DNA from 2 places in the Lactobacillus sp. W8172 genome. Region 2 is predicted to be linked to the other one. Evidence: predicted binding sites of a transcription regulator. Region 2 holds the regulator's gene; the other holds the start of a gene.

Region 1 (16,976 bases), 150 kb from region 2:
TTCTTTTTTGATTGGAACAATTATGGCAGGATTTACAAGTAGTTTTACGATGCTCTTAGGTGGTCGTCTCCTACAAGGAATTGCAGATGGAATTGGCCTACCATTAATGTTCTCCCTGATATTAGAGCAGGCACCAAAAGAGAAAGTTGGAACTTTGATGGGCATCGGAACACTAGTTATTGCTTTTGCTCCTGCTGTTGGTCCTGCATATGGTGGTCTTATTTTGAACTATTTACCATGGCAAGCCTTATTTATTTTAATTATTCCAATAATCATTATTACCTGGTTATTAGGAGAACAAAGTATTGTTCAAGTCAAACAGCCAGTTCATGTACCATTTGATTTCCAAGGTGGAGCTTTTTTAAGTGTATTTTTGGTGTCGACTTTATGGTTGCTACTTGATTTAACTGACCAGCAATTTGGCTTAAGACAGATTGTTTTACTGCTTGTTGCGCTAATTAGTTGCTTAGTCTTTGTTTATTGCGAACAAAAGAGTGATCATGCTGTAATCAAGCTAGCTCTTTTTAAAAGTGCGCGTTTTGATGGCCTATTAATTGCCTTTTTCTTATTGCAATTGATTTCGCTATGCCTATCTTTTTTACTTCCTAACGTTTTGCAAACAGCATTTGCGCAGACAACTGCAAATACTAGCCTGCTTATCCTTCCCGCCGCAATTACAGATGCTATTGTTGCAGCGTTGGCCGGCATTATTTACGATAAAACTAATCCGCGTCTGCCGATAATTTTAGGTGTAATTATTATTTGCTTTAGCTTTTTGATTGCAAGTTTCAATGGGTCATCGGTTTCTATCATAGTGATTAGTTATGTAGTTTTTATGATTGGCTTGGGTCTGAGCTACAGTAATATTATGACGTTTAGTTTAGCAAGGCTTGAAAATGAGGAGTCTAATGACGGCAATGTAATTTTTATGACGGCTCAATCGTATTCTGGTGCAATGGGGACAGCTATGGCGGCGTCACTTTTGACTTGGGGTCAAACTCAAAGTAAGGATATTGTTGATGGAGCACTTGCCGGTCTAAAATTAAGTTTTGAGGTGCTTTTGTTAATCTCGGTTATTGTGGCTGTGCTTTGTCTAGTTAGTTTAATTGAGGCTAAGCGAAAATAGGATACTTTTTCCTGCAAAAAGATGCCAAAATATTCCGTTGCGAACTTTTGTTCTTATAACTATAATAAAATAGCTAGCAAATAGTTGCTAGCTCTATTTATTCACTTAGTGTTTATAACTTGTTGTGTTTTTTCTTGTACCAATACCATAAACCGAACGGAATAATGTTTTCTTGATGGTTAATTAGTCGCTTAATATTGCTGCGGTGCCGGATAAAAAGTATAACCATAATGCAGCCAACGATAATTTCAAGGAAAAGGTCATGAAAAAAGAAAGTGCTAATGAAAATTAGGACTACCGCAATTAGACTGGCTAAACTCACATATGAAGTAATGAAAACAAGGGGAAGAAAGATTAGGGCACAAACGCCGAAAAACTTTAGGTTGTAGCCTAAAAAGAGACCGGCACTTGTTGCAACTGCTTTACCACCCTTAAATTTTAGAAAAATTGAAAAAGTGTGACCTAGAATTGCTAGGCCACCGGAAATTAATAGTAAGTATTTAGGACCAGCAATATGAAATAGACGTGGCAAGTTAGTAGCTAAAGTTCCTTTTAGAACGTCAACTACCAAAACAAAGCTCCCGGCAAAAGGACCTAAAACTCGAAAAGAGTTTGTGGTACCAATGTTGCCTGAACCATAGTCACGAATGTCTTCAGCAAAAAATATTTTTCCGATAATTACCCCAGTGGGGAAGGAACCTATTAAGTATGCTAGAATAAATACCAGTATTAATTTTAGATTTATCATTTATATCCTGCTCTCTTAAAGTCTAAGGCTATTTTATCAAAGATTACTTGGCTTGAGGATTAAAATATATAAATGATTGAAAACTGGAGGAATTTATTTGGCTAAAACAAATAAAAACGCAAATTCTTACGATGATTCATCGATTCAGATTCTTCATGGTTTAGAGGCTGTTCGTAAGCGTCCAGGGATGTATATTGGATCAACTGATATTCATGGCCTGAATCAACTAGTTTACGAAATTGTCGATAATTCTGTTGACGAAGCAATGGCCGGATATGGTCAAGAAATTGATGTTACAATTCATCAAGATAACAGTGTCACTGTGCGCGACTTTGGTCGGGGCATGCCCACGGGGATGCACAAATCTGGTCGTCCAACAATCGAAGTTATTCTGACGGTTCTTCATGCCGGAGGAAAATTCACCGAACAGAACTACAAGACATCAGGTGGTTTGCATGGTGTTGGTTCTTCGGTAGTTAATGCTTTATCCAGCTATATGGATGTAAAGGTTGTTCGTGATGGTGTTGCGTATGAAGAAGAATTTAAAGACGGTGGTCATCCAGTAGGTACTTTAAAGCGTTTAGGTAAAACTAAAGAAAAAACAGGAACCTGCATTACCTTTAAGCCAGATGAAACAATTTTTTCTACTATTAAATATAAGTACGAAACAATTCAAGAACGAATTCGTGAATCTGCTTTTCTATTAAAGGGTGTGCGCTTTGTTTTAACTGATGAGCGCGAACCACAGCATCATGATGATTTTAAGTATGATAATGGGATTGAGTCCTTTGTATCCTACTTAAATGAAGGTAAAGAAACCCTTAATGATGTCTTCTACTTTGATGGTAAGCAAGATGAAATTGAAGTTGAATTTAGTGGCCAATACAGTGATAGTTATTCAGAAAACTTGGTTTCGTTTGTCAATAATGTGCGGACTGCTGACGGTGGTAGCCATGAAGTGGGTGCTAGAAGCGGATTTACTCGTGCGTTTAATGACTATGCTAAAAAGCAAGGCTTACTAACCAAAAAAGATAAGAACATTGATGGCTCTGACTATCGTGAAGGTTTAAGTGCTGTTTTGTCTGTCAAGATACCTGAAGAGCAGCTAGAGTTTGAAGGGCAGACCAAAGGCAAACTAGGTACACCTCAAGCAAGATCCGTTGTAGATGCGATTGTTTACGAAAAAATGTCGTACTATTTGATGGAAAATGGTGAACTAGCTCAGGAACTTGTCAAAAAGGCACAGCGAGCAAGGGATGCACGTGAAGCAGCCAAGAAAGCTAGAAACGAAAGTCGTAATGGCAAGAAACGTCGTAAAAAAGAAGTTCTATCTGGGAAGCTAACACCAGCGCAATCTCGCAATCCTAAGAAAAATGAACTTTTCCTAGTGGAGGGAGACTCAGCCGGTGGTTCTGCCAAGCAAGGCCGAGATCGTCGTTTCCAAGCAATTTTGCCTTTACGTGGTAAGGTTTTAAACACCCAAAAGGCTAAATTACAAGATATTTTTAAAAACGAAGAAATTAATACTATGATTTATACCATCGGAGCCGGTGTTGGTGCCGAATTTAAAGTCGAAGATTCTAATTACGACAAAGTAATCATTATGACGGATGCCGACGACGATGGAGCTCATATTCAAATTTTGCTATTAACCTTCTTTTACCGCTACATGAGGCCGATGATAGAGCACGGTAAAATTTATATTGCACTGCCCCCACTATATCGTTTACAAAAAGGCCGTGGGAAGAAAGCTCAAGTTAAATACTCCTGGACTGATGAAGAACTTGTAAATGATGAAAAGGAAATGGGCCGTGGTTATTCTTTGCAGCGTTTCAAAGGTCTTGGTGAAATGAATGCAGAACAACTATGGAATACTACAATGGATCCAGAGACCAGAATGCTGATTCGCGTTAAGATTGATGATGCTGCACTAGCTGAGCGACGAGTAACTACTTTAATGGGTGATCAGGCAGAAGCTAGAAGAAATTGGATTGAGGAAAACGTCAAATTTAGATTAGGCGAAAATGCTTCAATTCTTGAAGAAGAAAATGAATAGAGGGGTTTAATTAATGGCTACAAAAGAACGAATTCGTGAAATGCCACTTGAGCAAGTCATGGGTGAACGTTTTGGAAGGTATTCTAAATATATTATTCAAGAAAGAGCCTTACCTGATATTCGTGATGGCTTGAAGCCCGTACAAAGAAGAATTTTGTACGCAATGTACCAAGATAATAATACTTATGATAAGCCATTTAAAAAAGCTGCTAAGGCGGTTGGTAATATCATGGGTAACTTTCACCCTCACGGTGACAGCTCTATCTATGGCGCGTTAGTCCACCTTTCTCAAGATTGGAAAATGCGTGAGCCGCTAATTGAAATGCACGGTAATAATGGCTCAATGGACGGTGATGGTCCTGCAGCCATGCGTTATACGGAGTCTCGTCTAAGCAAAATTTCCAATATGCTTTTGGAAGATATTGATAAAGATACTGTCAATATGGTGCTTAACTTTGATGATACTGAATATGAGCCGACAGTTTTACCTGTACGCTATCCCAATTTACTTGTTAATGGTTCAACAGGTATTTCTGCTGGTTATGCTACAGAAATTCCGCCACATAACTTGGCTGAAGTAATTGATGCGACTATCTATCTCTTGAAGAATCCTGATGCGACGCTTGATGAATTGATGAAATTTGTTAAGGGACCAGATTTTCCAACTGGGGCGATTGTTCTTGGTAAAAAAGGTTTAAGAGAAGCATATCAAACTGGCCGTGGTCGTATTCAGGTTCGTGCTAAGTCAACAATTCAAGAAATCCGCGGGCATCGCGAAGAAATTATCATTACAGAGATTCCTTACGCAGTAAATAAAGCTTTACTTGTCAAAAAGATGGATGAAATCCGTCTTAACAAAGAAATTGATGGTATTGCGGAAGTACGTGATGAGACTGATCGTCATGGTTTATCCATTGCGATTGAACTGAAAAAGGGTGCAGATGCGCAAAACATTTTAAACTACTTGTTCAAGAACACCGAATTACAAGTTTCTTATAACTTCAATATGGTTGCCATTGATCATATGACGCCTATGCAAGTTGGTTTGAAGCATATTCTTTCTTCATACTTGGAGCATGAAAAAGATGTTGTCATTAAACGGACAAAGTATGACTTGAATAAAGCAGAAGCACGTCTTGAAATTATTCAAGGTCTGATTCATGCGATGGATATCTTAGATCAAGTAATTAAGGTTATCCGTGCATCTAAGAATAAGACTGAAGCTAAGAAAAACATTTCGGAGCAATTTGATTTTACTGAGCGTCAAGCAGAAGCAATCGTTTCTCTGCAACTGTATCGCTTAACCAATACCGATGTTGATGCTTTGGTAGCTGAGCAAGCAGAACTTGATAAGAAAATTGAGCAATATCGTACACTTCTTTCAGATTCAAAGGTTTTAGACAAGGAAATTATTAAAGAACTGTCAGCTGTTAAGAAAGAATTTGGGAATCCGAGAAGAACAGAAATTTCATCAGAAACAGCACAAATTAAAATTGACGAAAAGGCGTTAGTAGCGGATGAACAAGTTCGTGTATTGATTAGTAAAGACGGCTATTTAAAGCGCTCTTCATTAAGATCATGGCAGTCAAGTGATGATAAAGAAAATGGTCTTCCTGATGGGGATGAAGTCGTATTTGAGAAGACTTTGTCTACACTTACTGGCCTATATCTCTTTACCAATCGTGGTAATGTGATTTTCCGTCCCGTTAACGAACTAATTGAGACGAAATGGAAAGATACTGGACAGCACTTATCACAAGAAATAGGTCTAAATAATGATGAACAAATAATTCGTGTCTTTGACTTTGAGCAGTTGGATCAAAAAGTTAACTTCTTAATAGCAACAGATGATGGCTATATTAAGCAGCTACAATTAACAAACTTACAGCCAACCAGAACATATAAATCGCGAGCAATTACTGCGATTAAAATGAAAAACAATGATAGTAAGGTTGTACGAGTTGACTTGGTTCAACCGGATTCTAAGCAAGAAATAATTTTATTTACTCATAATGCTTATGCAGTTCGCTATGATATTAGTGAAATACCTGAATCGGGTGCAAAGGCCGTTGGAGTTAAATCAGTTAATCTGAAAGATGACGACTTTGTTGTATCTTATGTCTTAATCCAACCTGACTATCTTGATCTAATGCGTGTAGGATTAATTACCCAGAGAGGAGCATTTAAGCAGTTTAAAGCCAATCTGATTAATAAGGTATCTCGGGCCAAAAGAGGAGTTCTCGTTCTACGTGAGCTGAAGAATAATCCACACCGCGTTGTTGCTGTTGCCTCATATGGTCAAGATCATACTTTAATGATTACAACTTCAAGTAAGCGACACATTAAAGTGAATACGAACGAATTTCCACTTGGAGATCGCTATTCAAATGGTTCATTTGTGATAGATACTACAAGTGAAGGTTTACCTGTTAGTTTAAGAATCGGTAACCCCCTTAGTTCACGGTAAATAATATTTATACATACACTGTTATTTAATAGATCTTGCAGCGGTATATTTTGAACAACTCTTTGACATGAAGGGGTTTTTGAACGATAATAGCATATAAATAGAGTTATATTATTGTTAAGATAGAAGGATTAATTTATATGCCTAAAACAGATACAATACTATCAACAAAGTCATTACATTATTTTTTGCAATTAATCGATACCATGAATTACACTCAGGCGGCGCAAATTTTAGGAATTACGCAGCCAGCCTTAACTCAACAAATTAAAAAGATCGAACATGCAATTGGGACACCTTTATTTGGGCAAATGGGCAAGAAACTCTATCTAACTGAAGCCGGCAAGCAATTACAAACGGGAGCAATTAAGCTTTTAGGAACAATCAATTCTGTTGTTAATGATATCCAAGAGTTTACTCAAGCTGATAAAGGTAATATTTCAATTGGAGTTTTAGACAGTGTTAGTTCTGAGCTATTAAGAAAATTTTTAATTCGTTTCAATCAGCAAAGCCCAGATATCACAATTAACGTTTGTTACTTTAATCGCAAAGATTTGTGGTATAACCTCGATAATAATTTAATAGACTTTGGGTTGTTCTATGTACCTGCAAATATAAAGAAAAGTCAGGTTAATCTGCATAATCAATATGAGTACATGCAGATTTGTGAAGACCGGCTTACAGTATTAACTCATGATCACGAACTAGAAGCAGGGAAGGCTTACCCTTCTTCAAAATTTATGGACAAAAAGTGGGTGGCATATCCAGACAACTTTTACTTAACACAGTTGATGAAGGAAAAATTTGGTAGCAAAATTAATGCTAAGAATGGTATGAAAGTTCCATTGAGTTTTTCTTCAACTGAGCAATTAGTAGAGACTGCGGAAGAAACAAGTTATGACACATTTGTCAGTTCTTCATATTATCAACTGCATAAGAGTGAAATTAATTTAACTCCTGTATATATAGAAGGTACTCCAGAATATTCTGTTTCAATTATTTATCGTAAGGGTAAGATTGACGTGCCACGTATTAAGAGCATTTTAACGGAACTGAAAAAGTTCTTGGACGAATAACTATTATTTAGGTAAACTACTAAGTAAAGAGATAAATATAAAAGAAAAAGAGGAAAATTAATGGAAAAAGAGCTAATTTTTGGTCACCAAAATCCTGATACAGATGCAATTGGTACTGCAATTGCATATTCATACTTACAAAATAAATTAGGCTATAATACTGAACCAGTAGCACTTGGTGAAGCTAATGATGAAACTTCATTTGCATTAAAGAAATTTGGTTTTGAAGCACCTAGAGTAATTAAAACTGCTGCTAATGAAGTAGATAAGGTAATGTTGGTTGATCATAATGAGCCACAACAAAGTGTTTCTGATATTGACAAAGTGACAGTTACACACGTTGTTGACCACCATAGAATCATGAACTTCAACACAACTTCACCATTATTCTATCTTGATGAACCAGTTGGTTGTACAAGTACAATCATGTATGACTTATATAGATACAATGATGTCGAAATTCCCAAGAATATTGCCGGAATTATGCTGTCAGCAATTATTTCTGATACTTTGCTATTAAAGTCACCAACCACTACTGATAAGGATAAAAAGGCTGTTGAAGCTCTGGCTGAAATAGCAGGTGTCGATTACCAATCTTACGGCTTAGAAGAACTAAAGGCTGGTACGAACATTGCTGATAAGTCTGAAGAAGAGTTAATTGACCTTGATGCTAAGAGCTTTGAACTTAACGGTCAAACTGCTCGTGTAGCTCAAATTAACGTTGTTGATCTTCCTGAGGCAATGGAACGCAAGGACAGCTTCTTGAAGGCAATGGAAGATGTCTCAGAAGCTGAGAACTATGATTTATTTATGTTGCTAATCACTAATGTACTCGATTCGGATTCAAAGGCACTTGTAGTAGTAGGAAATGATAATGCTAAAGCTGCTTTTGAAAAGGCATTTGGTAAAGTTGTTGATTCTGAAATTGACTTACCAGGTGTTGTTTCTCGTAAAAAGCAGGTAGTGCCTCAATTAACAGAGGCTTTTGAATAAGAAATTTAAAATAGTAAAACAAAAACGAGCTAGGTAAAACTAGCTCGTTTTTGTTTGATATTTAATTTGAAACAATTATTCTTTATTTATTTCTTTAGCTAAAACAATAAAAGATTTACATACTCGTTCAGCTTTTTCTGGAGACATCTTTCTTAATTCATTAAGAACTTTTTTGATAAATACAGGTGTATTATCATGATGATTTTCGACTTTAACTTCTTTAAAGCGATAAGCATTCATAATGATGTCTGGAGTAGTAGTGTTCAGGGCTCTAGCAATTGAGTCGAGTTTCTGAATACTAATATTCTGATTCTTAGTACGTTCAAGACGTGAAATAAAGTTAACTGACAAATCGCTTAACTCAGCGAGATCCTCCTGCGTCAGTTTCTGTTCGCGTCTACGACGGCATATTTCTTTTCCTAAATTTATACTCATGGAATAAATTCAACCCTTTCAAAAATATAATTCCATCTTCCATAATAACAGAACAATTATAGAATTAAAAATTAAAACAATAAAAATAATGAACAAAACAATTTAACTAGTAATGTAGCTAAAGCCACAGATTAGCAAAATTGTTTTTTAACTATACCCCAGATAGTATTGTAGGACAAAAACAAAAAAAAGCAAATAAAAAGGGCTAAAAAAATAAACCTAAAGTGAAGAGATAAAAGCTTGCAAATAATAGTTTAAGTCACGAAAATAGGTACTGCCAATGCTATTCAAAATTTCTCTAAAACCAGTTTTTGGACAGTTAATAATAATATATAAACTAGAAATAGTAAATACAGAAAAAGCTTTTTATAACCATTTATTAGATTTGAAACCCAAAAATAAAAATAGTAATGAAGTAGCATCGTTGACGCACTTAAATAAATAACGTTCAAAAAAGCAATGCGCTAATTCACCAATATATACTGGTTAGAAATTGTCGCTAAACCCATAGATCAACCAACTAAATCAATCTGTGTCTACTTGAGCTTTTTTAAGCATTAACAGCTCATCATTTTATTTTTTTAAAATGAATAGTGGGAAAAAAGAAATAAAAATAGAAATAAATTGAAAAGTAGGTCTTATGATTTTTATATGTATAACTTCGTATAATATATATTATGTAAAGTTAAATATAAAAAACTGAAGAGAATATTATTTATCAGTGAGAGCATTACCCGTGTATTTAAATTACTAGTACTAGCATCAAACTTTTTTGTTAAGCAAATGTTTGAGTTCAATTGTCTAAAAAGATCAGTTTAATAGGACCAAAATACTTTGTTTACGGATACTATCTTCTGCTGTGCTGTTAGAGTGATTTTAAGCGCGTTAAAATCATTTTTGCTCGATAACTGATCAACTGATCAAACCGATTAGATGATTCGGCAGAATTTTCACTCAATTAAGGTAGAAAAACGATTTTTGAACAAAAGTAGAAAATTGTCGAAATTCACTATTCAGTTAATTATATCTGTAGAGAAATTAGGGCGTTTATTCCTTAAAGGATCCCATATGGTCAAATATTCAATTTGGGTCAAAAAATGAAGTGACTCAACTATTTTTTGAGTTGCTATCATTAAAACTATAATTTTAATGATAGGTATAAACGTACACTATTAGTTGTTAGTCAAATTTATTTGAGTTTAACTTGTTTAAAGTTGTCAAAACAAGTTAAACTTTTTTATCAAAAATTTTATCGCGTATTTAAAAAGCTAATCTTAGGTTTAAAGATCAGCTTTTTAAATTCTTCGTAGCAATTCAAACTGGTTCTGCGGTAAAAATACAAAATGTCAGTTCGATTTAGATAGATTTGCGGACAAGTTAGAGACGTGAGCAAATGCCTAATAAATCATAGGAAACCACCAATAAAATAGACTTTACTTCATGAAATAGATAAAAACCGCCCCTTTTCTCTAGTGTTTTGATAACCTAAAGTAAATATTCCTTACGCGTCAAGCTATATGATGGTTGAGATGAATTAATTTGTTAGGATGTACTTTATAAAATAAATGCTATGTAAAGTAGTCTGACTATTACTCACTCCCCCATCCTTCTGCTCCCCCAGTTACAAAATAGGATTAAATCACTCTTTTTAGCAAAAAGACAAACATACATTCCGTTTTTGCTTTATAATGATTAAAAAGCATAGTTAGGAGAACTACGTGGAAACTAAAAAGTACTTAGACCTTATTGAAGAAGAATTGAAGAAAATGCCGGATTTTGTTAAAGAGTATAATTTTGGTACCAATCACTCTTTAGCAACCTCTTACCAATATTTGACTGAAATCAGGCGTTTTTTTGATTGGTTAAGGCAAGAAGGAATATCTGACGCTGAAGACAACCAGCATATTACTACTGATACTTTGGCTAATCTTCAGCGTAACGACATAATGCTTTATATCAATTACTTGGGGCATGTTAAAAATCAGCAGGGTAACTTGAACTCCCCCACTACAATTAACCGCTCAATCAATGCATTGCGCTCTTTATTTAAGTTTTTAACCATCACAGCCGACAATAACAATGGTGAGCCTTATTTCGAAAGAAATGTTATGTTGAAGATTGACTCACTTAACAATACAAAAACGTTAAACTACCGCGCACATATTTTGGAGTCTCATATGTATACTGGTGATTTAAAATATCAGTTTTTGGATTTTATTGATAAAAATTTTGAAAAGCAGTGCAACAAGCATGCCCTGCCATCTTTTAAAATTAATAAAGAACGCGATATGGCAATTATTGCCCTTATTTTAGGAACTGGAATAAGAGTTTCTGAGTGTGCAGGAATTGACTTAGCTGACATCAATTTAAAGAAAGCTACACTTGATGTAACCCGAAAAGGTGGTCAACGCGACAGCGTGCCAATTGCAAAGTGGACGATTAAGTATTTGAACAGTTATCGAGAAATACGTAAGAAGCGTTATTTTGCTGATAAAAAGCAGAATGCCTTTTTCCTTACCAGATGGCATGGTCAAACTAAGAGAATTACAACTAGTGCAATTGAAAAAATGGTTAATAAATACTCTGCAGCGTTTGGCCATCCGTTAACACCGCATAAGTTGCGTCATACGCTTGCCTCCGAACTTTATGGGGTAACTAAAGATCAAGTGCTCGTTGCGCAACAATTGGGCCAAAAAGGCACATCGGCAACAGACTTATATACGCATGTTGACCAAAAGAAACAGCGTGATGCTTTAAATGAAATTGCTAATGTTAAAAATCAAGGAGAAAAAAAGCTGGATTAACTATCCAGCTTTTTTTATGTTAGTCACAAATAACTTGCCAATGCGGATCATGTGCAGCCTTTAAGCACATTTTTACTTCATCTGCAGTAGTATCATTTACTGATAATGGTGGAAGATGATCAACGTCAAAATAATCATATTCGGTCGTTTCAGTGTTTACAACGAATTTACCGCCAAGTTCTTTGCAAAGGAAAACCTCATGTTATATAGGGGTTTGTTTGATCAATACGCAGTTAGTTGTAAAGCATAGATATTACTTGCAGATACATTGCCTATTCAATTTAAGCATTTGACATTTCCCTTAGTTGGGAAACACTAGGATATGAACTAAGTAAGGGAAATGAGAAAAAAGCAAGAAAGCTTTAAAATTTTCTTGCTTTAGCTTATTTAAAACAATTATTACTATTTACTAACTTCTAATTTAGTAGGCTCCAGTTGCTTTCCCCACATAATCTTTGTATCAGAAGCCTTTATGTAGCATTCATTACTTCTCTTTTGATCAATATTTAGATATTGATCGGCCAAACGGTAGAATGGTACAGTTTCACCTGTTACTTTATCCGTAATATTAACCATAGAAGTTACTGTAACGCCATCCCCTTTATGATAAAGTGGCTTATTATCTTTCTCTATTATTTTTTCACCTTTTGTGTTATATAAATACGCATCATTGACAAACAACACCCGAGTATAGTTAGTGTACTCCGGTAGGAAGTGTTTAACATTTTTAACGTTATTCCGATTTATAAAATCATTTGACCCTTTCAGTCGATAAAAATTAGTGCCTCCATTGTATCCGTCACCTTTTTCGGTAAGATCAAAAATATTTGCTTGTCTATCTAAGGCGACTTTTTGACCAATTTTTAGCTTTTTAGAAGTTTTATTACCTTGATTATCATAAACAGGTACATTGGTTTGTGATGACCATGCTTTGGTAGTGGTAGTTATTCCATCTGTATATAGCGGTTGCCCATTAATTGCTCCTACATTAACTGCTTTGATATAACCGCCATGACCAATGCTAAAGTATTCTTTACCTTTAATTATCTTATAGGGTAAATACAACCAGTTCCAGTCATTATCATGAAATGAATAACGCTTAACATCTGGATTATTTATTGCTTCAACTGTTCCAGCATACTTAACCTCTGAGCCATTCTTAAGTAAGCCGTTACAGCCAAGATAAGAATATCTTTTTTGCCCCTTCTTGTTATAAACACGGGTTTTGTGATTTAACGTTAACATACCTTCTGCGGCATTTTGAGTTTTCTCCGCGGTCTCTACTGCGTGAACTTGATTTGCCTTAGTTATTAAAGTAGCTGCAGATGTTGTTGCCAATAATCCAGCCGCTAAACTAATAAGTATTTTTTTAGTTTTCTTCATGATATACCTCATATTATCTTAAAAAATTAACAACTATGTACTTTAGTATCTAATTTTAGTAGTTATTTTTCTTGATGTCTAATTACTTAATTAAGCAAAAATGAAAAAACGGTTACTTTTTAGTATCTACCGGGATAAAAGATTATCTCCCACTAATCAAGTCACTAACTATTAGCCTGTATATCTACTACTGTTATCATGCTAATAACAAAAAAGAGATTCATTCGTAAGCATTGACACAATGGCTAAGGACTAGAATTTTAGCCCTAAAACTATTAATAACTGGAATGCAATCCTATCGGATTTAGGACTAATACGTATATTAAATAGGTCTTACACAAGCTCAAAAATTCAATTGCTCCTAACATCTAACTTTACTATCGATACCACAAAAGACTATTATCTATTCTCCCATGACTATGAAATAAAGATAAAAAGGGAAATCTAGTAGCATAAATAGGTTTTATTGGACTAATTTATGATGTATTCAGCAAAAAAGTCAATATTTACCAGATAATAAACGAGAATGTTCATACTAATCAGAAAAAATTGATATAACATTGTGCATAACAACAACCAATATACCAAATAATGACACCTTAGAACTTCTAAAAGATTTAAGTGGTTCTATTAAAGTTAGTGAGTTTTAAAAAGTCTATTCAGATAATAAAACTATCCTCTATTAAATGAACTAATTTTTTAAACTAAAGCAACTTAACATAATGTTTAGATTAAGTTGCTACAAAGCACAAAGCCACAGGGGTAAAGATTGCACCAAATAGTCTTGCTACAGCAGGCTTATTTGTTTATTTACCTCAAGTTACAAAAAAAGCAGCCTATAAGCTGCTTCTACTTAGCCCAAATCAATCTTATCAATATCAATCATCCAGCCAATTGCAAACGATTTTTCACCTAAGTGCGTAGCAATTACCGGACTAAAAGTAGTGACAGAATAATTCTGGTTAGGGAACTCTTTCTCTATCCACTCTTTAGCTTCATTGACCTGCTCACTATCATTTGAGTCAATAATGAAAAGCTTGATTTTATCTTTATAAGGTAATTCATCAATTTTTTGAGTGGTCAGCTTTTTAATTCTTGAAAAAGCACGCTTCATTGAGCGAATTTTCTCAAATGCAACGATATTACCGTCCTTAAAAGTTAACAGTGGTTTGATATTAAGCATTGAGCCGATAAATGCACCAGCATTACTTAAACGACCACCTCTACTAAGGTTATTCAAGTCATTAGGAACAAAAATTTCGTCAATTGTGGAACGAATTTTTTCAACTCGTTCAAGGATGGTATCGAGATCTAACCCATTTTTAATCATTCTTGAAGTGGCCAAAACCAAATCACCTTGTAAACGAACAGTCATTCTTGTATCAATTGGATGTAGATTATATTTTGGATGATTCTCCGCAATATTGCATAAAGTATGATAAAACCCAGAAATACCACTGGATAAAGTAATCGCAATGATTGCTTCATAGCCTTCATCATGTAATTCATCGAAAAGCTTAATCATATCGCCAATGCTTGGTTGAGAAGTCTTGGGAAAATCAGCCCCTTGTCTTTGCATTTCAAACAATTGATCAGGTGTGATATTGATATTTTCCAAGTACTCTTTTCCACCTATGATAATTGGAATAGGAACAACAACTATATTGTTTTCTTCAGCTTCTTTTTTAGTAATAACGCTAGTACTATCAGTAACCAATGCAATTTTCATCTAAATAACCTTTCGATTCTAATCTGTACAACATAGATGAATTATAGCATAAAAAAACAAGTGGTTCGACTTTCTATTTAAGTGAATTCTTCTCTGCTTTTTTGACTAGTTTATTAAACATACTATTAAAAACTGAGATATCTTTATCAGAAAAACCAGCAAATAAGTTTGCTTCGATCTCTTTCAAAGAACTTTTGAGTTCTTTGATTTTGGCAATCCCTTTTTCATTAAGAACAACAGTTTTACTAGAATCATTTTCTGAGCGAGTAATAATTACTAATTCAAGCGTTTTTTTCTGTTGTAGCTGTCTGCTCAATGTGGAAAGAGAGATTTTAAGCTTGTCAGCTAGGTCACCCATTTTGAGGGCAGTATTATTATTCTTGCCAAAATATAGCAGAATACGCGTTTGTGAAAGATTTAAGCCACATTTTTTACTAATAGTTTTTTTAATACTTTCTGCAATTGTACTAAAAGATAAAATATCCATTTAACTACCTTTTTCTTATAAAGCAACAAATAAAAACAATTTCCTGTTAATTCAATTTGTTAAAACGACCATCAGCATGAATGATATATGCCAAGCCGTGAAACAAATGAACCATATGTAGCAACCAAATTGCTACAAAAGCTGTTATATTATTTTTAGCTTATAGTTATGTAGCAATGATAACCATAAATCTATATTACCAGTATATCTGCTTTTTGCAATAAATAATTTCGTAAGGTCCATTAGTTAATATAGTAATACTAGTATCTTATTTTCAGGTTGAGACTACTTTCTTTAGATACTTATTTGTAAATAATTGGTATAATAGAAAGCGTATTTTGAGGTGATATTATGGCATTTGACGGATTGTTTATTCATAGTCTTTTAGAGAGTATTGAACCAGTTTTAACTGGTGGCAGACTCTCTAAAATTTACCAGCCTTTTGATCAGGATCTGGTTTTAACTTTTCGAAAAGAACGAAAAAACTACCAATTACTTATTTCTGCAAACGCGCAGTATCCACGCTTCTATTTAACTAAGCAATCAATAAGTAATCCTGATAAGGCACCTACTTTTGTTATGGTGTTAAGGAAGTATCTTGAAGGATCAGTGCTTCAAGGAATTGATCAAATTGGCGTAGATCGAATTGTAAACCTGCGTTTTAGCAATCGAAACGAGCTTGGCGACCAAGTTAAACTAGTCTTATCGATTGAGTTAATGGGACGACACAGTAATGTTATTCTTTATAATGAACATGATGGTCACATTATTGATTTGCTAAAACGAATTAATCCTGATGAAAATAGGGCTAGAATGTTGTTACCCAAAGCTAAATATGAACTTCCACCATTGAATCCTGGTATTAATGGCTTTGAGTTAACTGAAAATGAATTTAATAAGCAAAAGTCAGAGCAAGAACCGCTAGCTTTTGCTCGCCAAATTGGTGGACTTGATCGTGATGATAGGAATGAACTAACCGGTTATTTAGAAGATGATTACTCTTACTCATCTTTTTCAACTTTTATCGGTCAATTTGATAAAAGTGGAGCATTCATCTTACAAACTCCGGAGCATAAACAAAAAATATTCTCATACCTCCCCTACCATCTTGACTTAACTAAGGAACGCTCATATTCGGACATTAATGAAGCTCTAGAGGACTTTTATCTTGATCAAGCCAACCAGGATTGGGTTAAGCAAAAATCTGGTCAAATAGAGCGTCTAGTAAAGAATGAGCAAAAAAAGTTGACCAAAAAAATTGGTAAACTAAATAAGCAATTGGATTTAGCTGAAAATTCTGAAGGTTACCGAATTCGAGGAGAAATTCTTAATGCCAACTTAAATCAGGTTAAACCAGGTATGACGAAAATCGAATTACCTAACTATTACGAAAATAATCAGCCGATTGAGATAAAGCTTGATGCTGCTCTCTCTCCTGCTCGAAATGGCCAAAAGTATTTTACGCGTTATAAGAAGCTTCGTGATTCAATTAAACATGTCAAGGAACAAATTAAAATTGCTCAGGATAATTTAGCCTACTTTGATTCAGTACAAACTGCAATTGATAATGCTGAACCGCAAGATATTGACCAGATTACAGATGAGCTAACAGCTCAAGGCTATTTGAAAAAGCCACAAAAACAAAAGCGGAAGAAGAAAATATCAGAACGAA
Region 2 (16,976 bases):
TCGTTTTCAGCCTAAGTTACTGTTCGCATTCTTAACTCCTGATGTAATCAGTGATTTTTTGGCTCGTTATCCTCATAAAAATCTTGGGTTCTTTGACTGCTTTGAAGGAGAAACCCCAATATATGAGGTTGATTTAGATGGACAAAAAATTACTTTTTGTCAGGCAAAAATAGGTGCTGCAGCTGCTGTAGAGCTATTAGATTGGCTAATAAGTTATGGTGTTAAACAGATTTTAGCAATAGGATCAGCAGGCTGCTTAGTTGATTTACCAGAGAACTATTTTCTAGTGCCTACAAAAGCTATTAGAGACGAGGGCACATCCTTTCATTATATGAAACCAGGAACGTATATTGACTTAAAGTCAGAGTTTTTAACTAAGACCAAAAAATTGCTGAATGAAGAAGGTCTTAAGGTTGAAGAAGTAACTACCTGGACTACTGATGGTTTCTTTAGGGAAACAGTCAAGAAAGTAAAGCAGGCCAAGGAATTTGGAGCTTCTTGTGTAGAGATGGAATGTGCAGCAATGGCTGCGTGTGCACAATTTAGAGGGGTCGACTTTGCACAAATATTATTTACGGCAGATTCTCTTAAAGACATAGAAAAGCATGATGAAAGAGGCTGGGGCAGGGATGCTCATGAGGCAGCCATTAATTTGGCGGCAAATATTATAGCCAACATTTAATTTCCAACTTTGTGAAAAATGGAAGTGTGAAACCAATGTGAAACCATGCTGTATTTCACAAAGTTTAAAACAAATATTGATATAACAGCATTCAATACTGAGATAACTTCAAAAAATTGTGAATTACATTTTAATAATTGCTGTGGAAAGATAAAAGGACAAATTTTGCATTTCTGCTTTATTTAGATGCGACTCAAAAAATGTAGAAAAAAACCATTGAATTCCGAATAAAACTAGTTCGTAAATTTCAATGGTGTAATAAATAGTTTCTAAATAATGTTGTTTCGATATAAGCCAACCACTTTACCTAAGATATGAACGCTGTTCAAGAGTATTGGTGCCATAGTATCATTTTCTGGCTGTAAACGGTAATGATCTTTTTCTTTATAGAACCGCTTGACGGTTGCTTCATTTTCATCGGTCATTGCAACAACAATCTCACCGTTAGTAGCAGAGCTTTGTTTACGGACAATCACATTGTCTCCGTTTAAAATACCAGCGTTAATCATGCTTTCGCCGTGAACTCGTAGCATAAATAAGTCGCCAGCATCATTAGCTAAATCGGGAGGAAGTGGGAAATAATCTTCAATATCTTCAACGGCTAAAATTGGTTGACCTGCTGTGACATCACCAACAACGGGAATATCAGTAGGCTTGACACCAAGTGCCTTTTTGCCTTCTTCTGTTATTTCTAGTGCTCGAGGTTTAGTTGCGTCCTTAACAATTAAGCCTTTTCTTTCTAATCTAGAAAGATGACCGTGAACTGTAGAAGTTGATGAGAGTTCAACTCCTTGGCAAATTTCTCTAACAGTGGGAGGGAATCCACGTTTTTCAACGGTATCATATATATAACGAAGAATTTGTAGTTGCTTAGAACTTTGCTTATTGGTCATTTTTTTCTCCCATTCGTTAGTTAATTCTTTGTATTAACTACATTCTAACAAATAATGTTGCCTAATACAAACAGGCGTTCTAAATAATTATTCTTTTTTTTATCCAAAAAGTAAGGTAGACTTTTACAAATGAGAGGTGCAAAAATGACTGAAAATAATGAACAAAGATTAACTGAAGAACAAGAAAAAAAACTAACTGATAGAATCAATGAATTATACCATAAGAAAGAAGCTCAGGGATTAACTAAAGAAGAAGAAGAGGAGCGACAAAAACTTCACAAAGAATTTATCAGAAATTTCCGTGCTGGCTTTAAACAAGATGTCGAAGACTTGGTTATCGTAGATAAAAATGGTAAAGAAGTAACTTCCGAAAAAGCAAAAAAAGCACAGCGTAAGAAAGGCTTGAGAAAAGACTGATTTATAGCTTTTAATTTACTTATTTTTTAGGTAAGATATAACTATTGGACAAATTGAGGTGATTATTTTATGAATTTAGGATTAGCAATTGTATTAATTATTGTAGCGCTGCTAATAGGTCTTATTGGCGGCTTTTATGGTGCTAGAGCATACATGAAGAAATATTTTAAAGATAATCCACCAATCAGTGAAGATATGATTGTTGCCATGATGTCACAAATGGGTCAAAAACCTTCTGCTAAAAAGGTAAACCAAGTGATGAACATGATGAAACATCAAAAATAAAATCTTAACTAGATTGACATCAGACGGAGGATTGTTTCTTCCGCCTTTTTATTTTGAAAGACAGGTGAAAAATGGGTATATTTTTTAAGTTAGGCTGGTTTTTTAAAAAGGAAAAGAAACGCTATTTAATCGGTGTTGCTTTTCTAGCACTGACTTCAGTAATTAACTTAGTACCACCAAGAATTTTGGGTTTAATGGCTGATCAATTAGATAAAGGTCATATTTCTTGGCAAGAATATGCGACCCTAATCTTAGCCATTGTACTAGCTGCGTTAGTTTTATATGCTTTCCGCTATTTTTGGCGTCGTCAAATTTGGGGTGGTGCAGCCGAATTAGAATTGCAAATGCGCTCTAAACTGTTTGAGCACTTTATGGAAATGGATCGTACATTCTATCAACGCCATAGAACAGGTGACCTAATGGCACATGCCACAAATGATGTTTCAGCGATTCAGGAAGTTGCGGGTGAAGGTGTATTGACACTAGTTGATTCACTTTTGATGAGTGTAACAACAATGGTCGCAATGATAGTATTTGTTGATTGGCGGTTAACAATCGTTGCACTTATTCCATTACCATTTCTTGCCTGGGGGGCATGGAAATTAGGCGATCAGCTATACGGTGCGTTTGATGAATCTCAGGCTGCTTTTTCTCGTTTAAACAATAAAACTCAGGAATCGATTTCCGGGATTAAGGTCCTAAAAACCTTTGGTCAAGGAAAAGAAGATACTGAAGTCTTCAATGACATGGTTAATGATACGATAAAAATCAATAAGCGTGTCTTTAAGTGGGATTCATTATTTGACCCATTGGGAACGCTTCTTATTGGACTGACCTATACAATAACTATTATTTATGGTGGATTGTTGGTTAGTCACAAGGCTTTATCAATTGGGCAACTTGTATCATTTATTGCCTATATCGGGAATATGGTTTGGCCCATGTTTGCAATTGGTTACCTATTTAATATCCTTGAGCGAGGTAGCGCAAGCTATGATCGAGTTGAAAAACTACTTGATGAAAAACCTGAAATTACCGATCAACATGCTGATCAAAGCCTTCAGGCTCAAGATATTGCAGGTGATTTGAAATACCAAGTAAAATCCTTTGCCTATCCTGATGAGCCACAAATTCCTGTGCTGCATAATATTGATTTCACTCTAAAAACAGGGCAGACACTTGGACTAGTTGGGAAGGTTGGAGCAGGTAAAACTACAATCATTCAACTATTGCTGCGCGAATTTGATAAATATGATGGGAAAATCACATTAAATGGTCATGACATTAGAGAAATACCATTAAATGTTTTATTGCGTCAGATTTCATATGTTCCGCAAGATAATTATCTTTTCTCAACCAGTATTCAAAAGAATATTGCTTTTTCAGATGCAAATTCAGATGAGAGTGCGATTGAGTCAGCCGCTAAAAAGAGTGATTTGCACAATGATATTTTGCAAATGCCTGGTGGTTACAACACTCTTGTTGGTGAAAATGGTGTTTCTCTTTCTGGTGGACAGAAGCAAAGAATGTCAATTGCACGGGCCTTATTGAAGCAAAGTCAAATTTTAGTCCTAGATGATGCTTTATCCGCTGTTGACGCAAAAACTGAAATGGCAATTTTAGAGTCACTAAGTAAAGAGCGTGAAGGTAAAACCACTTTAATTGCTACGCACAGACTGACCTCAGTTATGAATGCCGATTTAATTTTGGTTCTAAAAGACGGTCAAATTGTTGAAAGAGGTACGCATGATCAGCTGTTAGCAGAAAACGGCTGGTATGCAGACATGTGGCAACGCCAAGAATTAGAAGCAAAGGTAGGTGAATAAGATGGACGATCAAAGTAATTATGAATCTGTCTGGTCAAAAGAAATACCTGTAAAAGAACAAATTAGCATCTTCAAGCGTTTGATGCGCTTTGTAATGCGGTTCAAAAATGAAATGATTATTGCGGGTATTGGAGCATTTTTGGTTAGTGTAATCAACATGCTTTTGCCATACGGACTGCAGTTCTTTTTGGACAATTACTTAGTCAAAGAGAGTGTTACAACCCAAATCATCTTATTTGCTGGTTTCTTATATGCTTTTGGTTCAGTTATCAAAGCGGTTTTGCAGTTTACTTACGAGTACTTTTTTGCTTTAGGTTCTGAAAAATCGCTTGAGAGTTTACGGTCAGCATTATATAAGCAATTGCAAAGCTTGGGAATGCGCTATTTTGATCAAACTCCAGCCGGGTCAATCGTTTCGCGTGTTACTAACGATACGATGACTTTGAGCAACTTCTTAGTTGTACTTTCAAGTGTAGTCATGTCATTCTTCTCAATTATTTCCGCTCTAGTAGCGATGTTTACGACTAACTTCTATGCTGGTTTAATTGTTTTGGCATTTTTACCCATTTTATTGCTAATTATTTGGCAATATTCTAAGAGAAGTTCAAAGTTATACCGAAATTATCGCGAGCGCTTAAGTCGCATTAATACGAATTTAAACGAATCAATTGAAGGGGTTTCTTTAATTCAGCAATTCAAACAAGAAAAGCGGATGACTGATAATTTTGAACATGAAAACACTTCTTTAATGAAAACTCGGTTTAGTATGATAAACCTTAATTCATTACTTTTATCACCGTTAACGAGTATGCTTTACTCGATAGCACTTGCTTTAACCCTAATGTACTTTGGTTTTCCACTACGTGAGACTTTTGTCCCTGCAGGTGTGGTTTACGCATTTTCACAATATATCTCACAGTTTTTCAATCCAATTGCTAATATGATGGATCAAATGACCTTTTTCCAAGATGGAATTGTTGCAGGAAAAAGAATCTTTAGAATCCTTGATAATACAGATTTTGAGCCTGAGCAGCAAGCTGAAAAAGGCGTAACAATTACTAAAGGTAAAATTGAATTTAAGCATGTGAGCTTTTCATATGATGGTAAAAATGAAATATTGCATGACATTTCTTTTACTGTTAATCCAGGAGAAACCCTGGGAATTGTTGGACATACTGGTTCCGGTAAGAGTTCAATTATCAATGTAATGATGCGTTTTTATGAATTCTACAAGGGGCAAGTATTAATTGATGGTGTAGATATAAAGAAGTATCCAAAAGAAGAGCTCCGCAAAAAGCTGGGTCTAGTTTTACAGGAACCATTCATGTTTTATGGTGATGTCAATTCCAATATTAGACTCTATAATAAAAATATCACTGATGAAGAAATTAAGAATGCAGCAAAAACTGTTCAAGCAGACGGGTTTATCGAAAATCTTCCCGGTAAATATCATGCCAAGGTTGGTGAAGGTGGCAGCGAGTTCAGCCAGGGACAACGACAACTGATTTCATTTGCACGTACTTTAGTCACTGATCCGAAAATTTTAGTTCTTGATGAAGCAACGGCTAACGTTGATACTGAAACTGAAACATTAATTCAAACTGCCTTAAAGAGTTTAAGAAAAGGTCGAACTACTTTGGCCATTGCACACCGATTGTCGACAATTGTTGATGCTGATCAAATTATCGTTTTAAACGATGGTAAAATAGTTGAACATGGAAATCATGAACAATTATTAGCTCAAAAAGGTTATTACTACAACTTATATAAGTTGCAAAACAGTCAAAATTAAGTTTATGCACGGGTTATTTAATTATCCCGTGCTTTTCTTTTACACCAATCGTTGACAGCGGTTACACAAAGATGTAAATTAATTATAATAACAATTAAAAATATTTATGTTTTAGAAATAGGAAGTTTGAAATGGAATACCATCAAATTAATGATACTGATCGTGAAAATTTACGTAAATTTATTTCAGAACCTGAACGTTTTGTTACAGAGCCAACTAAACATTGGGATCATGACCAATTTAGAACAGTAACAGCAATGCCAGAATTAGTAATTCAACCAGTTACTAATCAAGAAGTAGAAAATGTTGTTAAATATGCGAGTGATCATCATATTCCTTTGGTACCACGTGGTAATTCAACTGGGTTAATGGGTGCCAATTTATCTGTTGATGGTGGTATCTCACTCGATATGGTTAAAATGAACCGTATTTTAGAATATGATCCGGATGGGTTAACTATGACAGTTCAAGCCGGAATCAGATTAAAGGATATTGAAGAATATCTTGCTGATAAGCCTTTTACTTATATGCCAGCACCTGCTATGCACTGGGCTACAATTGGTGGTAATGTTGACACAAATGCTGGTGGTTTAAAGGCAATCAAGTATGGTGTTACAAGAGAGCACATCCGCGAATTAAAGGTTGTTTTAACTAACGGAAAATTGTATAAGTTTGGCTCAAAAGCAGTTAAATCTTCATCTGGTTATTCTCTAAAAGATTTGATTATTGGTTCAGAAGGTACGCTTGGCGTTGTTACTGAAGTTACACTAAGACTATATCCAAAACCACGTAAATCAATTAATGCAATTATTCCTTTCCCAACTTTGAATGATGCAATTAGATCTGTTCCAGCAATCCTTGCTTCCGGTGTTGTTCCAACTACAGTTGAATTTATGGGACGTAAAGTGATTAACTTATGGGAAAAATATGCAAATGACGAATTCCCAATTAAAAATGGTAATGGCTTTATTATCATGGGTCTCGATTCATTTACTGAAGAGGAGTGGCAAGCAGAATTGAAACAAGCATTGGAAGCTGTAAAAGAGTTTAAAGCTGAAGATGCAGTTATATTGAATGCCGATTCAGAAGAAGCTAAGAAAATTTGGAAATGTCGTGAAGAATTACTTCTTGCAATTCAAAAGTCAACTCCAAAGATGGATGAAATCGATGTCTGTGTTCCGATTAACCACATTCCAGAGGTTTTAGATCGTATTGAAGAGCTTGAAAACGAATTGAATATTAGAATTCCAAACTTTGGACATGCTGGCGATGGAAACCTACATATTTATCTTTGCTCTGACGACATGTCTGATGAAGAATACGCTAAGACAAGTGATAAAGTAATTTCTGAATTATACAAGACAGCTAAATCACTTGATGGTAATATGTCCGGCGAACACGGTATTGGTTATGCTCGCGCTGGTTACTATGAAGATTTTTATGGTCACGACTACACTGAGCTTTTACGTCAAGTTAAGAAGTTGTTTGATCCTAATGAAGTGGTTAACCCTGGCAAAATTTTTAAGATGTAACAATATAGAAGTTAAATAGTTAATAAAACAACTTTCGATATCATAATTGAATTCGAAGGTTATTTTTATTTTTAGCAAAAATTTCTAATTCAAAATAAAAAAGACTAGTTACGATAAAATACGTAACTAAATCTTTTTAAAATCGAGTTATAACTCATCTGTTTTAATTTTTAAGCATGTAATCACGAGTCATTGGTAAGTTTTTACCAGACGGCCCTTTGGTTAGGAGATATTGAACTACGTCAATATTTCCTGATTCAAAGGAGGCAGCACATGCTTGTAAATAAAGATCCCACATTCTAGTGAAGCGCTCACCCATGTTTTTCTGAATAACATCACGATGATTGTTAAAGTTTTTATCCCAAATTTCAATTGTTCGTTGATAATGGCGTCTTAACATTTCCATGTCATCAATTTGCATACCATTTTCGACAACAATATGATGAACATTTTCATCTAGTCCTGGGATATAGCCACCTGGGAAGATGTACTTATCAATCCAAGCATTGCTAGCGCCACCTTGTTGGCGGGTAATTCCGTGGATTAGGGCAACGCCGTCTTTTTTAAGGTATTTTGCAACGTCATTAAAATACTGACCAAGATTTTCTTTACCAACATGCTCAAACATGCCAACTGAAGTAATGTAATCCCATTGTTGATCGCCAAGTTCGCGATAGTCTTCTAGCTTAACTTCTACCTGATCCTGTAGATTTTCATCGTAAATTTTCTTTTGAACAAGTTTATATTGTTCTTCGCTTAAAGTTACACCAGTAACCTTAAGATCATATTCTTTGGCTGCAGTCAACATAAGCGTTCCCCAGCCACAACCTATATCTAAAAGAGTTTTACCTTTTTGTGGATGTAGTTTATCAAGAATGTGATTGATTTTATCAATTTGAGCCTTTTCAAGGTCGTCTTGATTACCTTCCTTGAAGTATGCACATGAGTAGGTCATCGTAGGGTCAAGCCACAACTTATAGAAATCATTACCGATATCATAGTGACTTTGAACGTCTTTTTCACTCTGTTGTTCAGTATGATTTTGCTTAGGCATAAATTTGCGGAATTTACTAGACCGCATAAAACTGTTTGGGCTTTCATAAGCTCCAAGGATAAGTTCCTGTATACTGCCCTTGATTTCAATCTTTTTATCCATGTATGCTTCGCCGAGGGCTAATGAAGCATTACGGGTGATTTCATTAACTGGAATTTTTTCATTAAAAATGATTTCAATGTTTGGGTTGCCATTGCCATAAACTTCACTCTTACCATCCCAATAGGTTACTTTCACTGGGAAAGGAAAAGACTTACTTAACATCATTTTATAAAATGTTTTCTCTAACAATTTTTTGACTTCCTCCATTCAATTACAGTCGTAATTATTTTAACACTACAAAAAAAGATTAAACTTATTAAAGTTTAATCTTTTCATTTTGTCTGTTTTTACTTTGGTTGATAATGAAAATTAGGATTCTGTTCTTGATCAATCTTATTCCAAGCTTCTTTAAGCTGATTATCTAACATTGCTTCATTTTCATGTGTTAGTTTGACTTTTCGATCAACTTGAATAGGGTCGCCAAAGCAAACCTCAAGTGGTTTTCTCTTTAGAAGTCCTGTAAAGGTCAGAGGACCTTGATAAACAACGGGAACAATTGGCTTACCGGATAGCTTTGCAATTGCAATAGTTCCGCCTTTTAGTTCGGCGGAATGTCTGGTTCCAGATGGAAAGATAATTAATGAATAATTCCCATTTTTTAGTCCCTTGATAGGTGTCTTTAGAGCAGATGGACCAGGATTTTTACGGTCAACTGGAAAGGCATGTGCATGCTTTAAAATGAAATTTAAAACAGGATATTTAAATAATTCAATTTTTGTCATAAACATGAATTCTTTTGGACTTGCAGCTAAAGCAAACAAAATCGGTTCCCACCACGTGCGATGCGGAGCTGCCAAAATATAATTCCCATCTGGGATACGTTCTTTATGATTAACATGTAAATGCCCATTTAGTAGCCAGACAATAAAGCGGGCAATTGGGCGAATGATATGATAAAACATTATTTCCTCCAATGATGTAAAATATTATAACAGAGCTTGAGGAGAGGAAGAAATTTTTATGGTAAATTTGTCAAAAAATGAACGAATTGATTATATGTATAGCGATAATCTTAAAATTGTTCAGGACAAAGATGCCTTTAGCTTTTCGTTAGACACATTATTACTGGCAGCAGAAGCTAAAGAATCAATTAAAGATAGTTCGAAAGTTGCTGATCTCTGTGCAGGAAACTGTGCTGCAACAATTTATATGGCATATTTTAATCGAGCTAAGTATGATGCAATTGAAATTCAAGATGAGGCTGCTTCACAAGCTAGGCGATCGGTTGAATTAAATCAAATGGAAAACCGTATTCAAGTTCATCAAAAAAATGTTAAGGATGCACCTGAATTTTTACGTAAAGATTCTTATGATGTAGTTGTGGTTAATCCACCATATTTTAAAGTGGCAAAGAATCATAAGGTAAATCCTGATCCTAAAAAAGCAATTGCACGTCATGAATTGTTAATTAACTTAGAAGAAATAATTATGGTTGCCAGTGATCTTCTTAAGATGAAGGGAAAAATGTATATGGTACATCGACCTGAACGTCTTAACGAAATTGCATATTTTTGCATAAAGCACGATTTAAGTATCAAATTTGTACAGCCGTATGTATCTCATCGTGGAGATGATGCAAATTTAGTTATTATTGAAGCTGTTAAGCACACGGCAACAGATGGCTTGGTTTTGAGGGATGCGATTGAAGTTCATGATGAAAACGGTGATTTTTTACCTGTGATTCAAAAAGTAATTCGTGAAACTGATGAAGAGCGGCAAAAACATGATGAAGGAAAAAGTTACTATTTTTATGTTTTGTTGTGCAATGACGGTAGTTTTTATGGCGGCTTTACAAATGACCTACAAAAACGGTTAACTGCACATAACACTGGTAAAGGGGCAAAATATACTAAGACTAGAAGACCTGTCAAAATGATTTATCACGAAAAATTTCAAGATAAGCAATTAGCATTGAAAAGAGAGTACTGGTTTAAGCATCATACACGCCAGTGGAAGGAAAATTTTTTGCGTGAACGATCAGTTGATTTTTAGCCTTGATTCTTAAGCCTAAATTTAGTATTATTTTACTTGTGTGTTAAACACACAAGTAAGAAACATCAAGAGTGATCAACGTTTTGGTGCCACACACTGGTGAAACGTTGAAATGATCGCTTGAGAGGTATAAAACCATAGGAGGAAGTTAATTATGTCAGTAGTTTCAATGAAACAATTACTTGAAGCTGGTGTCCACTTCGGTCACCAAACTAGAAGATGGGATCCAAAAATGGCTCCTTACATCTTTACTCAAAGAAATGGTATCTACATCATTGATTTGCAAAAGACAATCAAGATGTTGGATGACGCATACTCATTCGTTAGAGCAGTTGCTCAAGACGGTGGTGTAATTCTTTTTGTAGGTACTAAGAAACAAGCTCAAGACTCAATTGCTGAAGAAGCAACTCGTGCTGGTCAATATTACATTAACCAACGTTGGCTTGGTGGTACTTTAACCAACTGGAAGACTATTCAAAGTCGTGTGCAAAGATTAAAGGACCTTAAGAAGATGTCAGAAGATGGTACTTTTGATGTATTACCAAAGAAGGAAGCATCTTTATTAACTAAGGAAAAGGACAAGCTTGAAAGATTCTTAGGTGGTATTGAAGACATGCCTAGAATCCCAGACGTAATGTTTGTTGTTGATCCTAAGAAGGAAAAGATTGCTGTTCACGAAGCAAACGTTCTTGGTATTCCAGTTGTTGCAATGGTTGACACTAACACTGATCCAGATCCAGTAGATGTTGTTATTCCTTCAAACGATGACGCTATTCGTGCTATTCGCTTAATTTCAGGCGCGATGGCAGATGCCGTTATTGAAGGTAAGCAAGGTCAAGATGACAATAACGCTGACGTAGAAGCTGAAATGACTAAGAATGCTGCAGCTGATGGTGCTGAAGAAGCAACTGAAGCTGAAGAAACTTCAGACGAAGACTAGTTAAATATCTTTTATTTGAAAGGATACATCAATGGCAAATATTACTGCTAAACAAGTTAAAGAGTTACGTGATCGTACTGGTGCCGGAATGATGGACTCCAAGAAAGCTTTAGTTCAAGCTGATGGAGACGTTGAAAAGGCAATTGATATTTTAAGAGAAAACGGTGTTGCAAAAGCTGCTAAGAAGAGTGGTCGAATTGCAGCTGAAGGTTTGGCTGAATATGCATTCTCTGGTAACACAGCTGCATTAGTTGAAATTAACTCAGAAACTGACTTTGTTTCATCAAACGATAAGTTCATTAAGTTAGTTGATGATGTAACAAAGGCAATTCTTGCTGCAAAGCCTGCTAACGTAGAAGAAGCTTTAAAGGCTCCAATGGCTGGGTCAACAATCGGTGAAGAAATTACCAACTTGACTGCTGTTATCGGTGAAAAGATCACTTTAAGAAGATTTGATTTAATCAGCAAGAATGATGATGAAGTATTTGGCGCTTACAAGCATAATGGTGGATCAATTGTTGCTGTTGTTACTTTAAAGGGTGACAACGAAGAAGCAGCTAAGAACATTGCAATGCACGTTGCTGCTATTAACCCTGAATACTTAGATAAAGCTTCTGTTCCAAAGGCTGATTTTGATCGTCAAAAGGCAGTTTTCACTAAGGAAACTGAAAACGAAGGTAAACCTGCAAACATTATTCCTAAGATCGTTGAAGGTCGTGTTAACAAGTACTTAAGCGAAATTTGCTTGGTTGACCAACCTTACGTTAAAGATGGCGATATGACAGTTGCAGAATACGCTAAATCTGAAGGTTGTGAAGTTGCTGCATACACTCGCTACGAAGTTGGCGAAGGTATCGAGAAGAAGCAAGAAGACTTTGCTGCTGAAGTTCAAGAACAAATTAAATAGTCGTTAAAATCAAAAAACGATTTTCTAAAAACCTTGTCCATTAGGATAAGGTTTTTTATTCTTAAAGAAAACTAAAGTTACTAAAGTAATTCTAAAATAAAACTAAACGAATTTACTGGCTAATTTCTATATGGAAAAATATAATTAGATGAATTTTAAAGCGAGGTAAAGTATATGGGCTTTGACATAATGATGATTGCAGTGGTAGTTGGAACAATATGTATATATTTAAGCGTTGAAAAGTCCTTTTCTAAGTTAAGCAATAATTTAGTTTTTGCTATGGGTATCATTCTAGATGCGCTAGCATTTTTCTTAGCTGTCGGATAAAATTTTTGTCTAAAATAGAAACGTTTTTCATAAGATAGAGAAAAAAGAACCCTCCTTAAAGGAGGGCTCTTTTTGTACTACAGTAGTTAGATATTAGTTTCTATGAGTAAGTTCATGAAGATAAGAATAAACGTGATCCACAAAGTAAGATTGCGATTTTTAAATGCAGTTTTTGAAAATTTATGATACAGTAGAATTCTTGATTGTCTAAAAGTAATGCAATCAAAAATTGAGTTTTAGTTTATAATCTTTTATGTATGTGGCTCTTATGGCTGTAACTTTTAATTTATCTATTGGTGAAGGATGAAGATGAAAAATTATTTAAGTATTGATATTGGCGGAACAGAAATTAAATACGCACAAATAGACCAAGCTGGTAATATTATTGAAAAGGGTAAAGTAAGTACTCCTGACAATAAAGCTGACTTTTTAGTTGCAGTAGATAAAATTGTTAAAAAATATACAGATAGAATCAAAGGCTTGGCAATTTGTGCTCCTGGAAAAATCGAAGGAACAAAAATACGTTTTGGAGGTGCAATTCCTTATCTTGATGGCATTGATTTTGGAGAAATCTATCAAGATAAGGACTACCCTGTAACTGTTCTTAACGATGGTAAAGCAAGCATTCTGGCAGAAAACTGGCTAGGAAGTTTAAAAGGAGAAACTAACTGTGCAGCACTAACATTAGGCACGGGTGTTGGCGGTGGCATCATAGTTAACGGTCATCTTTTACAAGGCTCCCATTACCAAGCTGGTGAATTGAGCTTTATGATTGTTGATTTGACCCACCCGGAAAAAATGCAAGGTAGCGTCGGTAATCTATGCTCTGCTGTCAACTTCGTTAAGCATGTAAATCAAAAAACAGGTTATTCTGAAATCAATGATGGAATTCATGCTTTTGAAGAAATTAAAAACGGCAATGAAGACGCAATTAAGATTTTCAACGATTATTGTTTAAACATTGCAGCTTTAATTTTAAATATGAATACAGTAGTTGATATAAATAAAGTGGCAATCGGTGGCGGCATTAGTGCTCAACCAATTCTACTTTCTGGCATCAATCAGGCTTATGATAAGTTAGTTGGCAAAATGAATTCAATCATTGGCCAAACATTAGTCAAACCGAAAATAGTTGCAGCCAAGTTTAGAAACGACTCTAATTTATATGGAGCCTTATATAACTTGTTATTAACTGTAGATAACGAAACTGATTATTAATAGTAAAACCTCACTTAATTTTAAGTGAGGTTTTTTATTAGCTTAAAAACTGCTGGATTAATTTTTTCTTTTCCGTATTCTTTTGATAAATGGCTTGGACATGGTAGTTTTGGGCACTGCTGTTGCCCTCTAATGGCAAATATTCAATTTTCTCACTCGGAGAGTTTGAAGGTTGAAGTAAGCCATCTGGATAATATGCATTAGCTTGATTAGAGGAAACAAGAATTTGCATTTGTTCAATAGTTGAAATTCTAGCGACCGGTAAATTTTGATAAGCTTCAGGTAAGGTGGCAAGAAAGGCATGCTTTAAATAATTGGTTTTCTCAGGTCCATAATATAAAATAGGTTTTTCTTTAAGAGCAGTTAATGGAAAAACAGAGCCGCTACTTAAAGGATTGAGTTTACTGACGCCAATCACCATTTTGCTTTGAAAAATACTCTTGTTAGTTAGGTTCTTAGTCAAAAATTCTTGTTCTCCATAATCTAAGATAAAAGCTAAATCTAATATGCCGAGAGAAACGTCTGATATTAAGTGTTCAATACTCTCCTCGGTTATCTTGATTTTTAATTCAGGCTGTTTTTGATTTGCATCAAAGATTTTTTGTAGCAACAATGCCCCTTCAAAAGGAGAAAAGTAGCCAACTTTTAGTTCTTGATAGGTGGTGGCAGCTTCATGCCGCAGAGAATTGATTTCTACAGAAAAGCTATGTAATATTTCCTTAGTTTTCAAGAAAAATTCCTGTCCTTGAGAGGTGATTGAAATCTTGTTTTTGCCGCGCTCGAACAATTTAAAGCCTAGTTCGTTTTCAAGCTTGCCAATTGACTGTGAAACTGCGCGTTGACTAATGTACTGTGTTGCAGCAGCTTTTTGAAAACTCCCTGTTTCGACTACCGTAATGAAAGTATTTAATTGAGTGAAATTCATCTTTATCCGAACCTTTTACTTCTAGTGTTGAAAAATAAAGTGTCTATATTTTTTATTTGTAAGCACTTACTATTAAAGCATAAATAGTTTTAAAGAGGTACACGGTTATGAAAATTTCAAAGAAAGAAAATTATGATGTTGTAGTTGTAGGTTCGGGTGCTGCTGGTCAAGCTGCTGCATTAACTGCTGTCGAGAACGGTAACAGTGTTTTGATGCTTGAAAAGGGTCGCCACACAGGTGGTTCTGCAAATTATAGCGAAGGACTTTTCGCAGTTGGTTCATATTTACAAAAAGAAAAAGGGATTAATGTTTCAACTTTAGATGTTTTAAAAGAAGAAGTTGAGTATTCCAGCTATAAGGCGGATTCAAGGATTTGGCGTAATTACTTGGATACTAGTGCCGAGAATATTAAATGGTTACATGATGAAGGCGTCGAATACGAAGGTGTTCAAGCAATGGGTGCTGGTGAAGCAACGTGGCATATTTATAAAGGATATGGCGATGGCGCAATGCATAATGGTTTGGAGCCTCGTTTTAAAAAATTGGGTGGAGAACTTTTAACTTCTACATCAGCAATTAACTTAGAAATTGATTATGATGGCAATAAAAAGGTAACACTCAAAAATGAAGCTAACGGTGACATCGAAATAATTACAGCCAAAGTAGTGATTCTGGCAACAGGAGGCTATTTAAACAATGACGAAATGATGGCAAAAGAAACCAATTATGATTTATCTAGATTGATTACAGTTTCATGTGGCAAAGGCACTGGTGATGGCTTGAGATTAGGTTGGCATGTAGGTGGTCAAAAATACGGCATGGGCACGGCAATGTTATTTGGCGGCTATCTTAAAGATCCAGGTCAACCATCATTCAAGATGATGCGGAGCCAGATGAATGTGGCTGCAGGACAACAACCACTTTTATGGGTAAATGAAAATGGTGAGAGATTTGTTGATGAATCAGTCGTTTATAACTTTTCATATGCCGGCAATGCTCTGTATAGTCAAAATAAAGTTTACAGCATTTTAGATAAAAAGATCATTGATGAAATGGCCGAAAAGGGCAACTTTATGGGACTAGGTGTTTACATTGAACGTGGACATAAGATGGATAAGTTACAAGAAGAAATTGATCAAGCAGTTAGTGAAAACAAACCATTTATCTTTAAGGCCGATACACTAGAAGAGTTAGCAGAAAAAATGAACTTGCCAAAAGACAAGTTTGTTCAAAATATAAAAAAATTCAATGAAGATGTAAAAACTGGTGAGGACAAGTCATTTGGTAAGGATCCAAAGTACTTAAGAACTGTTGAAGATGGACCATTTTATGGCTTTAAGTTAACAGTTGGTGCATATTGTACAATGGGTGGTTTAAGAATAACCCCTGACAATGAGATTGAAGATGAAAAAGGTCAACCAATTGAAGGGGTATACGCAACAGGTAATGATGCAAGTGGTTTAACTGGAGATACATATGGTCCAAACATGCCAGGAACTTGTGCCGGATATGCATTCTATTCCGGAAGAAATGCAGCGCAACATGCACAAAAATATTTGAAATAATAATAGATTAAAAAGCTCTGTTTAATACGACAGTGCTTTTTATTTTCAATAGAAAATACTAAATAATCAGTGTGTTTTTCTTCTATTAAAAAAGCTTTTAAAGAGAAAATAAATTTCTTAATAAAATTCTGCTCTTTTGTTTTGTAGTCCTACATTTGCCATTTTTATATGGTAGAATAACTAAAGTTAATAGAGGAGGTTGTCATGACTCAAGTTAAATATAAGCGAATTGTTTTAAAGATTTCTGGTGAAGCACTGGCTGGTAGTCAAGGTACTGGAATTGATCCTACAGTTATCAGCCATTTAGCCGAAGAAATTAAAGCGGTTCACGACCTAGGCGTTGAAATTGGAATCGTTTGCGGTGGCGGTAACATGTGGCGTGGTGAAACTGGTGAAAAACTGGGAATGGAACGTTCACAGGCAGACTACATGGGTATGCTAGCAACTATCATGAATGGTTTAGCTCTTCAGGATGGTTTAGAGCACGTAGGTGTGCCAACAAGGTTACAGACATCAATC

Evidence for each region. Region 2 encodes LexA, which represses DNA repair genes until DNA is damaged. Its sites were predicted from a motif close to CNAACANNTGTTNG; they were not measured.
Region 1: the regulator LexA is predicted to act here: its motif matches at 10,562-10,575, upstream of xerS (tyrosine recombinase XerS).

The regions. Positions count from the first base shown of each region.
Region 1 covers NZ_JACFPG010000001.1:321,285-338,260, reverse strand. The annotation lists gene H3R21_RS01550 (MFS transporter) at 1-1,126, shown strand, start outside; gene plsY (glycerol-3-phosphate 1-O-acyltransferase PlsY) at 1,239-1,874, opposite strand; gene parE (DNA topoisomerase IV subunit B) at 1,972-3,930, shown strand; gene parC (DNA topoisomerase IV subunit A) at 3,944-6,397, shown strand; gene H3R21_RS01530 (LysR family transcriptional regulator) at 6,538-7,473, shown strand; gene H3R21_RS01525 (manganese-dependent inorganic pyrophosphatase) at 7,534-8,466, shown strand; gene H3R21_RS01520 (helix-turn-helix domain-containing protein) at 8,542-8,901, opposite strand; gene xerS (tyrosine recombinase XerS) at 10,620-11,705, shown strand; gene H3R21_RS01510 (SLAP domain-containing protein) at 12,108-13,088, opposite strand; gene H3R21_RS01505 (DegV family protein) at 13,942-14,817, opposite strand; gene H3R21_RS01500 (MarR family winged helix-turn-helix transcriptional regulator) at 14,891-15,304, opposite strand; gene H3R21_RS01495 (NFACT family protein) at 15,656-16,976, shown strand, end outside.
Region 2 covers NZ_JACFPG010000001.1:169,411-186,386, forward strand. The annotation lists gene H3R21_RS00805 (nucleoside phosphorylase) at 1-682, shown strand, start outside; gene lexA (transcriptional repressor LexA) at 952-1,575, opposite strand; gene H3R21_RS00815 (DUF896 domain-containing protein) at 1,720-1,992, shown strand; gene H3R21_RS00820 (YneF family protein) at 2,062-2,277, shown strand; gene H3R21_RS00825 (ABC transporter ATP-binding protein) at 2,349-4,103, shown strand; gene H3R21_RS00830 (ABC transporter ATP-binding protein) at 4,105-5,895, shown strand; gene H3R21_RS00835 (FAD-binding oxidoreductase) at 6,027-7,427, shown strand; gene H3R21_RS00840 (cyclopropane-fatty-acyl-phospholipid synthase family protein) at 7,591-8,772, opposite strand; gene H3R21_RS00845 (1-acyl-sn-glycerol-3-phosphate acyltransferase) at 8,871-9,485, opposite strand; gene H3R21_RS00850 (GIY-YIG nuclease family protein) at 9,544-10,575, shown strand; gene rpsB (30S ribosomal protein S2) at 10,730-11,515, shown strand; gene tsf (translation elongation factor Ts) at 11,547-12,422, shown strand; gene H3R21_RS00865 (ROK family protein) at 13,053-13,967, shown strand; gene H3R21_RS00870 (LysR family transcriptional regulator substrate-binding protein) at 14,005-14,697, opposite strand; partial or broken gene H3R21_RS07540 (LysR family transcriptional regulator) at 14,719-14,892, opposite strand; gene H3R21_RS00875 (FAD-dependent oxidoreductase) at 15,000-16,457, shown strand; gene pyrH (UMP kinase) at 16,662-16,976, shown strand, end outside.